2 regions of the Pseudoclavibacter sp. JAI123 genome follow, and region 2 is predicted to be linked to the other one. Evidence: riboswitches for the same ligand, from Rfam matches in the RefSeq annotation. Region 2 holds a riboswitch; the other holds the start of a gene.
What was found. Region 2 has a riboswitch for FMN ahead of HDC34_RS03430 (ABC transporter permease). Riboswitches for the same ligand answer to the same signal wherever they lie in the genome.
Positions count from the first base shown of each region.

Region 1: it holds a riboswitch for FMN, as region 2 does, so the genes downstream of both, ribD (bifunctional diaminohydroxyphosphoribosylaminopyrimidine deaminase/5-amino-6-(5-phosphoribosylamino)uracil reductase RibD) here and HDC34_RS03430 (ABC transporter permease) in region 2, are expected to answer to the same signal.

Region 1 covers NZ_JACCCM010000003.1:284,847-292,297, reverse strand. Annotated here, with positions in the region: gene HDC34_RS16490 (riboflavin synthase) at 1-102, opposite strand, end outside; gene ribH (6,7-dimethyl-8-ribityllumazine synthase) at 104-598, opposite strand; gene ribB (3,4-dihydroxy-2-butanone-4-phosphate synthase) at 595-1,293, opposite strand; gene ribD (bifunctional diaminohydroxyphosphoribosylaminopyrimidine deaminase/5-amino-6-(5-phosphoribosylamino)uracil reductase RibD) at 1,290-2,396, opposite strand; FMN riboswitch at 2,506-2,630, opposite strand; gene HDC34_RS16470 (PIG-L deacetylase family protein) at 2,718-3,497, opposite strand; gene HDC34_RS16465 (glycosyltransferase) at 3,490-4,752, opposite strand; gene HDC34_RS16460 (hypothetical protein) at 4,929-5,321, shown strand; gene HDC34_RS16455 (hypothetical protein) at 5,303-5,560, opposite strand; gene HDC34_RS16450 (GAF and ANTAR domain-containing protein) at 5,730-6,437, shown strand; gene HDC34_RS16445 (GAF and ANTAR domain-containing protein) at 6,434-7,147, shown strand; gene HDC34_RS16440 (hypothetical protein) at 7,330-7,451, shown strand, end outside.
Region 2 covers NZ_JACCCM010000001.1:703,604-711,054, reverse strand. Annotated here, with positions in the region: gene HDC34_RS03440 (beta-glucosidase) at 1-2,075, shown strand, start outside; gene HDC34_RS03435 (ABC transporter substrate-binding protein) at 2,072-3,136, opposite strand; gene HDC34_RS03430 (ABC transporter permease) at 3,193-4,002, opposite strand; FMN riboswitch at 4,104-4,230, opposite strand; gene HDC34_RS03425 (SRPBCC family protein) at 4,344-4,769, opposite strand; gene HDC34_RS03420 (septum formation family protein) at 4,809-5,309, opposite strand; gene pyrE (orotate phosphoribosyltransferase) at 5,348-5,896, opposite strand; gene HDC34_RS03410 (hypothetical protein) at 5,927-6,133, opposite strand; gene HDC34_RS03405 (alpha/beta fold hydrolase) at 6,437-7,273, opposite strand; gene HDC34_RS03400 (GNAT family N-acetyltransferase) at 7,390-7,451, opposite strand, start outside.

The sequences.
Region 1 (7,451 bases), on a different contig from region 2:
GTCGCTCACGCTGAGCGGGCCGCGCACCGTGAGGCGCGCATCCGTGTCGTGCCTGATGATGCTCGTGATCTGGCCGAGCTCCTCGATGATCCCAGTGAACACGCTACTGACCCGCCGTTCCAGCTGCTGCCGGGAAGTCGCGAAGGGCGGCGGCCGTCGCGACCGCGGCGAGCGCCGCGTCCGCCCCCTTGTCCTCGAAGCTGCCTGGCAGGCCGATGCGTGCCTGCACCTGCTCCTCGTCGTCGCAGGTCAGCACGCCGAACCCGACCGGGATGCCCGTGCGCACGGCGACATCGGTGAGGCCGTTGGTCGCGGCAGAGCACACGTACTCGAAGTGCGGGGTTCCGCCGCGGATGACGACGCCGAGGGCGACGATCGCATCGGGCCCGCTGGCGGCGACTCGGCTCGCGGCGACGGGCAGCTCGAAGGAGCCGGGCACCCGCACGATCCGCACGTCGGTGACGCCGGACGTCTCGAGCGCCCGGTGCGCCCCGTCGAGAAGCGCCGCCATCGCCGTGTCGTGCCATCGAGCCGCGACGATCACGACCCTCATCCCGGTGCCGTCTGCCTGCACCGCTGGTGCTCCCTGTCCGCTCATCGCCGTGCTCCTCTCGTCAGCGCCTCCGCGGCGCGCGTGCTCGTTTCGTGGTGGTGGTGGCTCTCCGTGCCGGTCAGAGCCGGGAAGCCCGGGTGCCGCCTCCGGTAGTCGACGATGTCGTCGACGTGCAGCAGCACGAGGTCGTATGCCGATGCGAGCGCGCCCGCCTCGGTGTACGAGAGCATCTCGCCATCGTCGCGCACGAGCTCGGCGATGACGCCGACCTCGCCTGCACCAGCCAGGCGCACGAGGTCGACGGCCGCTTCCGTGTGGCCGGGCCGCTCGAGCACGCCACCGTCGACGGCTCGCAGCGGCAGCACGTGGCCGGGGCGGATGAGGTCGCGCGGCGTCGAGCCGGCGGCCGCGAGCGCTCGCACGGTCGTGGCCCGGTCGCTCGCGGAGATGCCGGTCGTCACGCCAGCGGCCGCATCGACGGTGACCGTGTAGGCGGTGCCGCGGGCGTCCTCGCTGCGTTCGACCATGAGCGGCAGCTCGAGCCGGTCGGCGAGGTGGCCGGGCAGCGGCGCGCACAGCAGTCCCGACGAGTGGCGGATGATCCACCCCACCCATTCGGGCGTCGCAGTGCTGGCGGCGAGGATCGCGTCGACCTCGTTCTCGCGCGAGGAGTCGTCGGCGACGAGCACCGGGCGTCCGGCCTGCAGCGCGTCGAGCGCGCGGGCGAGCTGGCCACTCATGCTGCGACCCCCTCGGCCGCGACGGCGCCGACGTGCTGGGGGTGCGCGCGCGTGTCCCGAACGAGGTGGATGAGCGTGTCGACGCCAAGCGGATGCACGGACTCAGTGGTCCACCGGTTCGCGTCGCGCAGACGCCCGACGTCGAGCGACGCGACGGAACTCGCGCCGTCGCCCAGGAGGATCGGCGCGAGGTAGGCGTCGATCTCGTCGACGAGACCAGCTCGCAGGAACGCCGCCGAGATGGTCGGACCGCCCTCGACGATCACGTGGCGGGCGCCGAGCAGGTGCAGCTCCTCGAGCGCGGTGACTGGGTCGTGGGTCCTCAGGTGGACGAACAGCTCGGGGTCGGCGCGAACGGCGGCATCGGCGGCCACATCCCGCATGCCCATGACGACGCGCAGAGGCTGGGGCGCATGAACGGCCGCGGGCCCGCGGACGGAGAGCGTCGGGTCATCGGAGCGCTGCGTGCCCGTGCCCACGAGGATCGCGCAGGCTTCGGCCCGCCGCTGGTGCGCGTGCAGCCGCGCGGCTTCCGAGGTGATCCACCGGCTCGACCCGTCTGCGGCGGCGACCCGCCCGTCGAGCGTGGAGGCGAGCTTGAGCGTCACGAAGGGCCGGCCTTCGGTGACGCCGGTGAGCCAGGCGCGCAGGAGCGCCTCGCCTTCGGCAACCCGGAGCCGCTCGAGCACGCGCACCCCGTTCGACCGCAGCCGCGCAGCTCCCCCGGAGGCAACCGGGTTCGGGTCGGCGACCGCGAACACGACCTCCGCGACGCCAGCCTCGAGCAGGGCGTCCGCGCACGATGCCGTCCGTCCGGTGTGGGAGCACGGTTCGAGCGTCACGACGGCGGTCGCACCCCGCACTTCCGCCCCGGCAGACCGGGCGTCGTCGAGCGCGGCGGCCTCCGCGTGCGGGGTGCCCGCCCCTCGGTGGAAGCCGCGTCCCAGGATGCGGCGCGGGCCGCCGCCCGGAGACGGCGGTGCGAGGAGCACGCAACCGACCCTGGGGTTCGGGTCTCTGATCGGCCCGCGGGCCGCGAGGGAGAGCGCCAGTTGCATGGCGGCGTCGACAGACTCGACGCGGTTGGATTCTTGGATCGGCATCGCCGGTGACCTCCGCATTTCGCGTGCCACGGGGCCATATCCCGGTGCCGGCGCAGCCGGAGATTCCGGCAGCCGACGCCAACGAAGGCCCTCGCCGAAACGAGCGCCTCCCATGCACCTACCATCCGGACTTTAACCGTCGGTCCCAGAATTTCACTGAGTCAACCGCTCGCGGACGAGCGGGTCGCGGACTCTCACCGCCGGTTCGGACTTTCACCGACCCCGGAGCATGTTGCACGGCGAGCCTAGACGAGCCAACCATCGGAAGACAGCGTGTGACGCCCCGAAACCGACTTCGTTGCCAGATTCCAGGAACGCGGCCTACGCGACCACTTCGCGCAGGCCGATCGCGAGGTGCACGTCCTGGCGCTGACCGCCGGAGTGCACGAGCGCGGAGCCGTCATCGTCGACGGTGAGCTGCGTGCGGTGGCTGCGCAGGGCCGCGACGACGGCGTCGCGGTGCTGCTCGAGGTCGAACCATTCGAGGTCGCCGATCTCGGCCGCGAGATCACGTTCGCTCTGCTCGACGAGCTCGGCGAACCGGACGCCGGCACCCTGCGCGGCGGCGAGGCTCGCTTCCCGAGCTCGAACGTGGTCGGGGTGCCCGTAGCCGCCCGTCGCGTCGTAGCTGACGACGAGATCCGGTTCGTCGTGCGCGATGACGGCGGCGAGGTCGGCCGTCACCTCCTCGATCGGGGCCACGCTGAACGCCCGCAGGTCGGTGTCATCGGCGGGACCCGCGAGACCTGGCCGCAGCCAGCGCATCCCGGAGTCGTGGTACTCGCGCGCCTCGAGGCCCGCTGCGCGTGCGGGCGGTGTCCCGAGCCACCGGTGCTCGTCGATGCCGAGCGCATAGAGGGACCCGCGCAGCTCACGCTCGCGCACGTCCGCGAGGTCCGCGACCGACGTGTCGGCGGGAAGGACGCCCGCGACGATCTCACCGAGTTCACCCCGCGTGCAGGTCACCAGCGTCACCTTGGCGCCGCGCTCATGCAGTTCGCGCAGCAGCGCTCCGCCCGCGAGAGCTTCGTCGTCGGGATGCGCGTGCACGACCAATGCGTGGCGCACGGAGTCGAGCAGGCTCTCGCTGCCCTCAGGCACGCGACGACCCCTGCCCCGACTGAACGACCAGCTGACGGAACACGGCCAGGAGGCCCTCGGCACTGAGATCCCAGGAGTGGGCGAGCGCGTGCTCGCGAGCTGCGACGCTCAGGCGCTCGGCAAGTGCCGGGTCACGCAGGATGCTCGCGATGGCGGCTGCCCAGTCCGCGGGGTCGCGGGTCTCGAGCAGCGTGCCGGTGACGCCGTCGACAACTGCCTCGCGCAACCCGCCCGCGGCGGAGGCCACAACCGGCACTCCCGAGGCTGCGGCTTCGAGGGCGACCAGACCGTACGTCTCGGAGTGCGACGGGATCAGCACGACGTCGACGAGCCGCAGCTGGGCGGCGAGCGCCTGCCTGCTGAGCGAACCGATGTACTGCACGTGCTCGGCGAGCCCGTGCCGCGCCACCGCCTCGTGCAGCTTCGCTTCGTAGGCGCGCCCATCCTCGTCCGGAGGGGCGGCCCCCACGAGCACGTAGTCGGGGCGCACGTCGTCGTCGATCTCGGCGATCGCGTCGAGCGCCAGGTCGAAGCCCTTGAGCGGATGCAGGCGCCCAGCTGACAGGGCGCGATTGGGTCGCGATTCCCGGGCGGCTGGCTCGGCCCGCGCATCCCAGGCCGGGAAGAAGAGGTCAGCGTCGACGCCGGGCGGCACGATGTGGGTGATCGCCGAGGCGCCGCCGAGCCTCGAGAGGACGGTGTCCCTCTCCGCCCTGCTCACGACGACGATTGCGTCGACCGACTTCGCGAGCATCGCCTCGCCGGCGAGACGGCCTGGCGACTCCGCGCGCTCCCCGTCGGCGAGCGGCGTCGAGCTGCCGGCGGCGATGGAGTGGAAGCTCTGCACGATCGGGATGCCCAGGTCGCGCGCGACGGGGAGGGCGGCGACGCCGGAGAACCAGTGCTGGGCGTGGAGCACGTCGACGGACAGCTCGTCGAGGAGCACGGCGAGCGCATCCCGGAACTCGTCGATGACGTGCTCGTGCTCGCCTTTCGAGATGAGTCGAGCGGGGCCGGCCTCCAGGTTGTGGAGCCGGAGGTTGTCGCCGAGCTGCACGGTGGGAGCGGAGCCGGGGTCGCTGCGCCTCGTGATGAGCTCTACCTGGTGGCCGCGGTCCGCGAGCGCCTCCGCCTGCGCCAGCACCACGACGTTCATGCCGCCCGCGTCCTTGGTGCCCGGCTCGTCGAGGGGGGAGGTGTGGAGCACGACAAACGCGATGCGGAGGGGGCGCTCGTCGGGGAGGACATCAGGCATGCCTCCGACCGTAGGCGTCGCGGGCCCGCTTCGCCATTCGGGATGCCCCGCGTTACGCGGCCCAGCAGCCCAGCAGCCCCAAAGCGTTAGCAGAAACCAACGGTGATCTCTACCCCTCGCATTTTCTGTCGTCGGTCGGAACGCTTCAAGGAGGCCACGAAGATTGGGGGACCGCGATGGGATACCTGTACTACGGGGCGGACGCCCACGCGATCGAGATCGAGGACCGGCAGCTCGCGCACCTGCGCGTGGCCATCCTGAGCCTGCTTCGGGCCGGGCACAGCGTCGCCTTCACCTGCCCCCGCTCGAAGGAGCTGGGCGGCGGGCGCGAGTCGATCTGGATCACACCGCAGACCGACCTGCGCTTCCGCTTCCGCGGGAGTCGCGCGCCGAACCTCAACGAGCACTGGGTTCGAGCGATCATCGCGACGAACGATTCCGCCGCCGGACTCCACATGGTGCCCGAGTGCGCGCACCCCAGCGAGACTGCTGTCCCCCACGAGTCGGCGCCGCGCCAGAACGCGTCAGCGCCCCAGTGGGCGCACCCGCGTCAGCTCTCGAAGTCATAGAACGAGACGTCCGCGAATGGTGCGCCCTCGTCTCCATCGTCGGCCGCAACAGGCATCTCGCGCACGCTCACGGACGACGAGGTGGTGATGAGCTCCCACTGCTCCAGCGGGCCACGCATGGGGAAGCGCACCAGGTCTCCGCCCTGCCGGACCGCATCCACGATCATGTGCTGCAACGTCGGCATCGCCTCGTCGTCGACGTAGTGCGCACGGTCATCAACCGTTACCAGGAATGGCATGTCCACCTCCACCGGGAAAAGAACTCACCGTCCAGTGAACGCCTCAATGTGCCCAGAATCAGGGCCTGGACCATCCACACCGCATGTGTTATCGCGGGCAACCGCGGAGAGGTGTGCGACGCCCCATAGGATGACGGGAAGGGATCAGAGGACCGAGAACGGGATCAACATGGCACGGGACGCATTCGACGCTGCAGTGCAGACGCTGCAGGCGCCGCTCGACTCCGTGGAGGGGGTGGCCGATTCCCTCATCGACCTCTTCCCGGTCTCCGGGGCCACGGTCTCGACGCTCGGCGAGTTGCTCGGCAACCAGACGCTGTCGGCGTCGAACGAGGTAGCGGCACGGCTGGATGAGCTTCAGTTCGACCTCGGCGAGGGACCGTGCTGGGACAGCCTCACCACCGGCCGCCCCGTGCTCGCGCCGAACCTGCGTGAGCTGCCCGAGACCCGCTGGCCGGTCTTCGCCCCCGCGATTCCCCGCGACCAGGTGGGGGCGCTCTTCGCATTTCCCATGCTGGTGGGGCCCCTCCAGATCGGCGCCATCGACCTGTACGCTGCTGCTCCGACGACGTTCGCGCCGTTGCAGACGAGGCAGGCGGCTCGAATCGCCACGCTTGTCGGCCGCAACGTGCTCCGACTCGCACTCGCCTCGTCCACCGAGGAGGCGCAGCCCGAGAGCAAGCACTCTCGCCGCCGCGTCCACCAGGCCACCGGCATGGTGCTCGCACAGCTTGAGACGACCGCCGAAGAGGCGGTCCTGGTCATGCAGGGACACGCCTTCGCGACCGGCCAGTCGATGATGAGCGTCGCCGAGGAGGTCCTCGCGGGCAGACTCGCATTCCACTCGGGGCCGTCCGGGATCGAGGAGCGACGATGATCCAGGATGGACGGGACACGAAGCTCCTCGAGACCTTCGCGATCCTCGCGGACACGCTCGTCGCGGGCTACGACGTCGTCGACCTGCTGCAGACACTCGTCGACCGCTGTCAGTCACTGCTGGAGGTGACGGCAGCCGGCATCCTGCTGGCCGACGAGCACGGCGATCTCGAGCTGGTGGTGTCGACGAGCGAAGCGGCGAGTGTCGTCGAGACCATGCAGATCTCGGCGGACGCCGGCCCCTGCATCGAGAGCTACACGACGGGCCATATCGTTGCCGTCGAAGACATCCGCGAGGCCCCGGACTCGTGGCTCCTGTTCAAGGAGAGCGCGCTCGAGCATGGCTACCTGGCCGTGCAGGCCGTGCCGTTGAAGCTGCGCGACACCACGATCGGCACGCTCAACCTGCTGCGTGCGACGCCCGGAGAGTTCCCCGAGCGGGAGACCGTCGCCGCACGCGCCCTCGCGGATGTCGCGACCATCGGCATCATCCAGGAGCGCACGATCCGTCATGCTGACACCGTGCGCGAGCAGCTGCAGAATGCGCTCAAGAGCCGCGTCATCATCGAGCAGGCCAAGGGTGTTGTCGCCTACCGCCGCTCCATCACGCCCGAGGAGGCGTTCGATGTGATTCGCGGCTACGCGAGGTCGAATCGGCTGTCGCTCTCGCAGGTCGCCGCTCAGCTGGTGGCGCGCACGCTCAGCATCTGAACGCTCAGCATCTGACCGACCCCGTACTCACCGTGGGAGCGTACGCTCTCAGTGTTGGCCAGGACCTCGCCGATGAGCCCCGCGCACGCAGCAGGGCAGCGAGGTCGCCGCCATCCGCTGAACTCGGACCTTGGCGTCGAGATATGAGAGGCCTCCGCCGGGAGGCTGAACCGAGGTCAGCTATGTCCATACTTGTCACCGTCAACCGTGAGCAGTTCGTGTTGCGCGACCCGGAGGCGATCACGCGGGTACGCGCGGAGATCGAGGAGGCGGCCCGTTCGGGTGGCCGGATGCTCGTGATCGG
Region 2 (7,451 bases):
CGCAGCGCTTCGGCATCCCCGCCATCGCGCACGAGGAATGCCTCACCGGCTTCGCGACCCTGGCCGCGACCGCCTACCCGACTCCGCTCGCGTGGGGCGCATCCTTCAACCCGCGTCTCGTCGAGGAGATGGCGACCCGCATCGGCGGCGACCTCCGATCGGCCGGCATCCACCAGGGCCTCGCGCCTGTCCTCGACGTCGCCCGCGACTACCGGTGGGGGCGGGTCGAGGAGACCATGGGTGAGGACCCCCACCTCGTCAGTGCGCTGGGGACGGCGTACGTCCGTGGCCTCGAATCGACGGGCCTCATCGCGACCCTGAAGCACTTCGCGGCCTACAGCGCCTCGCGCGGCGGGCGGAACCACGCACCGGTCTCCATCGGTCCCCGTGAGCTCGCCGATGTGATGCTGCCCCCGTTCGAGGCCGCGCTCGGCGAGGGCGGTGCGCGGTCGGTCATGAACTCGTACACGGACATCGACGGGGTTCCGGTCGCCTCAGACCCTCGCCTGCTGCGCCACCTGCTGCGCGAGCTGTGGGGCTTCACCGGCACGGTCGTCTCCGATTACTGGGCGATCCCGTTCCTCCACTCGACGCACGGGGTCGCCGCTGACGAGCTCGAGGCTGGCGTCCTCGCCCTGCGCGCGGGAATCGACGTGGAGCTCCCCTTCAGCGTGTCCTACGCGGAGGGCCTGGCGGCGCTCGCCGCCACCGATCCGGACGTCTGCGAGCTCATCGACGTGGCGGTCAGGCGAGTGCTCCTGCAGAAGGTGCAGCTCGGGCTCCTCGACCCGGACCACAAGCTGGTCCCCAGCTCGGCGGACGCGCTCTCGTTCGACGCTGCCGAGAATCGGGACGTGGCCCGACGCCTGGCGGAGGAGTCCGTCGTGCTGCTGGAGAACGGCCGGGGCACACTGCCCCTCGACCCGCCTCCGAGCGAACGGATCGCGCTGCTCGGCCCCATCTTCGACGACGCCGTCACGATGCTCGGCTGCTACGCCTTCCCGAATCACGTGCTCTCAGCGCACCCCGGTACGGACCCGGGCCTGCCGATCGCGACCCTGCGAGCCGCCGTCGCCGAGGAGTTCCCCGCCGTGGAGTTCGCTCACGCCGCTGGTCCCTCGAGCCTTGGCCACGCCGAAGGCGGGCCTGAGGACTCCGACGCACTGGATGCGGCCGTCGCTCTCGCAGCATCCAGCGACCTCGCGATCCTCGCGGTCGGCGATCGCTCCGGCCTCTTCGGTGCTGGCACGTCCGGGGAGGGATGCGACGCCTACGACCTCGCACTCCCTGGGCGTCAGGATGAGCTCATCGAGCGGGTCCTGGAGACGGGAGCTCGGGTTGTCCTCGTCGTGGTCTCCGGCCGACCCTACGCGCTTGGGCAGTACACCGGACGCGTCGACGCGATCCTCCAGGCGTTCCTCCCCGGAGTCGAGGGTGCGTCGGCGATCAGCGGCGTCCTCAGCGGACGCGTCGAGCCATCCGGTCGCCTGCCCGTTCAGATCCCACAGGACCGCCGGGTCTTCTCCACCTACCTGCAGCCTCGGCTCGGCCACCGGGCCGACGGCATAACAGTCGTGGACCCGACCCCCGCCTTCCCCTTCGGCCACGGGCTCGGGTACGGCGCCACCGACTGGGCCTCGACCGGACGACGCGAGCTGGCCGTCGCCGTCGACGGAACGATCGACGTCGGCGTCCGCGTCACGAACACGGGCGGGCGTGCGGCGAGCGAGGTGGTGCAGGTGTACCTGCAGCAGCAGGGGCGCGGGGTGGTGCTGCCGGAGAGGCGACTCATCGCGTTCGCGAAGACCGTCGTCGGCCCAGGGGCGAGCACCGAGCTGCGCTTCGAGATCCCCGCCGACCTCACCTCATACACGGACTCCGACCTGAGGCGGGTCGTCACGCCCGGCCCGGTGCGCCTCGTCATCGCCCGATCGGCCGATGACGAGGAGTTCGCGATCGACGTCACGCTGACCGGCACGATGCGGCGGCTCGGGTTCGAGCGGCAGCATCGTGCCCGCGTCACAGAGCTGCAGCAGGACCGGGAGCCGAACCGCTCCGCGCCGACCGCCTCCTAGCCCTGCGGCACGTAGGCGTTCGTGAAGGCGTCGCCCTCGAGGGGCTTCTCGAGCAGGTCCTGCTCGCTCATGAACGTCGCCATCGTGGCCCATACCTCGGCGTCGTTCGTGAAGAGCGGCTGCCCGTCCTGCGCGGACAGGAACGGGATGGTCGCCTCGAGCGTCGCGAGCGCGTCGCTCTTCGCCTCGTCCGTGTAGAGGGTCGGGATGTACTCGGCGGCGATGTCGATGGACTCGTCCGGGTTGTCGATCACGTACTGCGTCGCGAGGGCAAGCGCCTCGAGCACGGGTCTGATCGTGGCGTCGTCCCCCTCGATGATCGAGTCGGCGACGCCGAGCGACGGCCCGACGAGGGTCGGCGCGTCCGCCGGCGCGATCTCGATCGTGCGCACCGGGAAGCCGGCCTTCTCGAACTGCACCGCGTCGTTGTTGACGTAGCCCATGACCCCGTCGACGGCGCCGGTCGTGAGCGCCGCCTGCTGCGTGTAGCCGATGTGCTCGATCTTCACGTCGTCCGCCGTCAGCCCGTTGCTCTGGAGCAGCGAAAGCAGCGCGAAGTACGTCTGCCCGTAGGGTCCTGGCGTGCCGATCGTCTTGCCGCGTGCATCCGCTGCCGTCTTGATGTCGGAGTCCTCCGGCACGATGAGCGTCGCCGGGTACGTGTTGTAGAGCGTCGCGACCGAGGTGACGGGGATGTCTGCGGCACGGGCCTGCGTGATCTCGTCGCCGCCCGCGTACACGAAGTCCTCGGTGCCGTTCGCGAGAGCCCCGAAGAGGTCCTCGCCCTCGCCGTGATGGCGCAGCTCGACATCGACGCCCTCATCCTCGAAGAAGCCCTTCGCCTCGGCCACGTAGAACGGCACGAACTGGATGTTCGGGGTGTACGTGAGGCCGATGGTGGCGGCTCCCGCGGGCTCGGCCGTCACGTCTGTGGCGTTGCCATCGGGGGAGGTCGAGCATCCGGCGAGCACGGCCATGGCCGCCACAGCACCCGCAGCGACCAGGGAGCGCAGTACCCGAGGGCCGCGAGCGCGGCCTGCGGTGTTGAGGTGAAGGTTCATGGGCGTCTCCTGGTCGAGATGGGCGGGTCAGGCGGTTTTGGTCAGGGGGGTTCGGGTCAGGCGGGGAGGGGTTCGTCGGCGAGCACGCGGGCTCGTCGTTTCGTCTTGGGCTCGTCGTCGTTCCAGGTGACGGCGTTCTGGAACAGGCGCATGAGGATGTACAGCGCGACGGCCAGCAGGACGAGCATGAGGAGCGTGGAGAAGATGCCAGGGATGTCGTTGGCGTCGCGGTTGAGGGTGAGGAGCATCCCGAGGCCCCGGCCGCCCATCGTGAACTCGCCGACGACGGCACCCGTGATCGACAGCGTCACGCCGGCGCGGATCCCGGCGAGCACGCTGGGCAGCGCCAACGGGGCCTCGACCCACCACAGCAGCTGGTACCAGTTGGCGCCGTCGATGCGTCCGGCCTCGATGACGTCCTGCGGCAGCTGCCGCACCCCGAGCACCGTGGTGACGATCATCGGGAAAAACGACATGATGGCGCACAGCACGACCGTGGGTGCGAGGCCGTAGCCGATCCACAGCACGAGCAGCGGGGCCAGCGCGATGGCCGGCACGGCCTGCGACGCGGCGACGTACGGGGTGATCGCGACGTCGACCCAGGGCAGGCGCGCGATGAGGTACCCGAGCGGGACGGCGACGAGGATCGCGAGGAGGCTGCCGAGCAGGGCCGCGGAGAGCGTCACCCAGGCGTGGGAGAGCATGGGCCCCTGCGTCACGTCGAGCCAGAAGCGCTCGGCGAGCTGTCCCGGCGCGGGGAGGAACTGCGGCGAGATGAGACCGGCGGCCGTGACGGCCCACCACACAGCGAGCACCGCGACCGCCACCGAGATCGGTGCGGAGATGCGTGCTGACGTCGTGTTCATCTACCCGGCTTTCGTGGAAAGCTCCGGGGATGACGAGGCGCGTGGGTTCGCCGAACAGGTCAGCGGATTCCACGAGCTGACGGTACGCCGAGGCGTGCCGTCACGTGCGCCTCCCTTCCGGACTTTCACCGTCGGTTCCGGAATTTCACCAGATCAGCCACTCCCTTGCGGGAGCAGGTCGCGGACTATCACCGCCGGCTCGGAATTACACCGACCCCGGAGCACGTGGACTCTGCTGTCAGAGTACGACAGGTCCCTGCGAAGCGCGACCTCGTGACGCTCCGCGTCAAGCGAACAGCCCTGCGGTATACCTCGGCGACGTCCCCGCCCCGAGACACGACCTAGCTGGCGGCCTGCGCCTCCGCGCTCTTCTTCGCGTTGCGGAGCTCGCTGGCGATGGCGGCAGCGGCGATGGGCTTCGCGAGGCCGAGGCGCTCGGCGATGCCGCCCGCGTCGAACTCCGCGTCCACCGTCACTCGGGTGCTGGCTGGCGTGATCGCCTGGGTGCGCACCTCGGCGGCGAACGACGCGCGCCCCTCGACCGACTCCCAGCGCAGGCGCTCGCCCGGCTCGTTGACGACGACCCTCGCGTCGATGGACCGGCGCTGGCCGACGAGCTCCACATCCCAGCGGATGAGGTCGGGGCCAAGCACCTCGACGTGCTTCACGATGCTGAGCACGCTGGGGAGCGACTCCGGCTCCGCGTACAGGCTGAAGAGCACGTCGACGGGTACATCGATGTCGATGGATTCACTCACGAAGGTCATGCGATCAGGGTAGTCGTCGCGCCCTGGGCTGCCGCCGGACTACTCGCTGGCAGCGAGCGAGCCAGTCGTGGATGCTCCCGGTGTGGAGGCGAAGCAGCGGTAGCTGCGCTGTCCTGCGTCCCAGTCGCCCTGGCTCAGCGGGTAGCTGGCCTCGATGACGAGTCCGGGGACGGTCGCCGCGACGGTCGTGTCGAGGACGTCCGTCGCCTGGCAGGTGATCTGGGCACGGTCGCGCAGCGCTTCCTCGCCCGGATACTCGTCGCTCTCGGAGAGGGGCGTCGCCTCGACCTCGGCGAGCAGCTGTCCGGAATGCTCGAGGGCGCAGTCGACGACCTCGAAGCGTGGCTCCCACGCCGACACGAAGTCCTGGATGCACTGGCCGGGCTCCAGCAGGGAGGCATCGACGCCGGCGAGCGGCACCGTCGTCGCGGGCGGGCCGGCGGTCTCTTCTGGCGGCACGGTCCCGTCGCCGAACGGCTGGAGCCAGACTCCGAGCGCGACCCCGCCGAGCAGCAGCACAGCGACGAGCGTCGCCAGCACGCCGCGGTTGCGGCGCTTCGCAGCCTGTTCGGTGGTACTCAGGCGAGGCCCAGATCTTCGAGGCCGATGGCGGCGCGGTACGGGTAGCCCGCAGCCTCGATGATGCCCTGCGCTTCCGTGGCGCGGTCGACGATAACGGCGACGCCGACGACGTTCGCGCCGACCTTCTCGAGGGCCTCGATGGCCTTCAGCGGCGAGCCGCCCGTCGTGGAGGTGTCCTCGAGCACGACGACCCGCTTGCCCTCCAGGTCGGGGCCCTCGACCTGGCGGCCGCGGCCGTGGTCCTTCGGTTCCTTGCGCACGACGAACGCGTCGACGACCTTGCCCTGCGCGAGCCCCTGGTGCATGACGGCGCTCGCGAGCGGGTCGGCGCCCATCGTGAGGCCGCCCACAGCATCCACGGGCCCGAACTCCTCGATGAGGTCGAGCAGCACGCGGCCCATGAGCGGAGACGCGCGGTGGTCGAGGCTCAGCTTGCGGAGGTCGATGTAGTACGTCGCCTTCTTCCCGCTCGTGAGGGTGAAGTCACCGTGGAACACGGCTTCGTCGCGGATGAGTTCGATGAGGGCGTCGCGGTCTGTCGTCACGGGGCCAAGCCTAATCGTCCGCCGCGCCCGTCAGTGCGCCGCGATGGCGTCCGCGATCGTGGCCCTCGGATGCGCGCGACGCCACTCCCGGAGGGCGGCCCCCGTTGGCAGGCCGTGGGCATCGCGGCTCGGGGTCGCGCCGCCACCGCCAGTTGCTGCGGCGGGCCTGGCATCGTCTGCGGCGGTCGACGTGGTCGCGTCGATCTCGCTGGTCTTCGTCACGCTCTTCGTCTTCATCACGCCTCCTCCGGCCGGCGCCTGGCTGGCCTTTCGTTGTCTCGGGATGCTTCCGGTCCTGCGAGTCGATCTGAGGCCAGCCCAGCAAGCCGGTCGACCTGCTGTCAAACGAATCGGGGGCTCATCGGCGTCTGCGCGGCACGGTCCGCGATTCCCAGCGAACTTTGCGAGCCCTGCGATGACGGCGATGTCGGTGCATCCGCTGCCACCGGGCGCACGCCCTCTGTGAGGTGCCCGTGAGACGCCGAAGACCCGCCCGCCAGGAGGTGGCGAGCGGGTCTCGGGGTCAACACGGGGCGAGGGTCAGCGGCTCAGGAAATCCAGCACGACCCGGTTCCACTCTTCGGCGTGACTGACGTTGACGCCGTGGGGCGCATCCGCCACGACGTGCAGCTCAGAGCCGGCGATGGCCTCGTTGGTGCGGGCCCCGGAGCCCTCGAACGGCACGGTGGCGTCGCTGTCCCCATGGATGACGAGCGTCGGCACCTTCACCGCCTGCAGGTCGTCGCGGAAGTCGGTGTTCGCGAACGCCGCCATGGCCTGCAGCGCGCCGGGCTTGAATGCCTGCTTCGTGAGGTCGATGGCCGCCTGGCGCTCCGCCTCGGAGACGACGAGCGTGCCGTCGACCGAGTAGAACGTGGTGATGAAGTCGTCGTAGAACGACTCCTGGTTCGCGGTGAGCGCGGCCGTCATCTTCGCGGCTTCCCCCGCTTCGAGGGGGCCGTCCGGGTTGGCGGGCGTCTTCAGCAGGTACGGCGGCACTGCGGATGCGAAGACGACGCTGTGCACGCGCTCGTCGCCGAACTTGGCGAGGTAGCGGGCCACCTCGCCGCCACCCATGGAGAAGCCGACGAGCGTCACGTCCCGCAGGTTGAGGGCCTTGAGGACGGCCTGCAGGTCGTCCGCGAAGTCGTCGTAGCTGTATCCGGTCAGCGGCTTGTCGCTGCGGCCGAAGCCGCGACGGTCGTAGGTCACGACGCGGTGACCTGCCGCTTCGAATGCCGGCACCTGGTGATTCCAGGCCTCTCCCGAGAGGGGCCAGCCGTGGATGAGGACAACAGGGCGGCCCGTTCCGCCCGTGTCGTCGACGTGGAGCTTCGTGTCGGTGAGCAGGCCGTGGTGAGCGAGGATCTCAGTCATTGGTTGCCTTCCCGCGCCGCACCCTGCGACGCTTCCACCATCATTCGGAACCGACCTCCGCGTCGGATCGGTGGCTCCTGGGCAACGTCCAGACTCGCGCGGGGTGGCTCGCTAGGTCAGACGTCGATCGAGAACGCGAGCAGCTGGAACGGCGCGCGGCCGTCACCCGGATCGACGG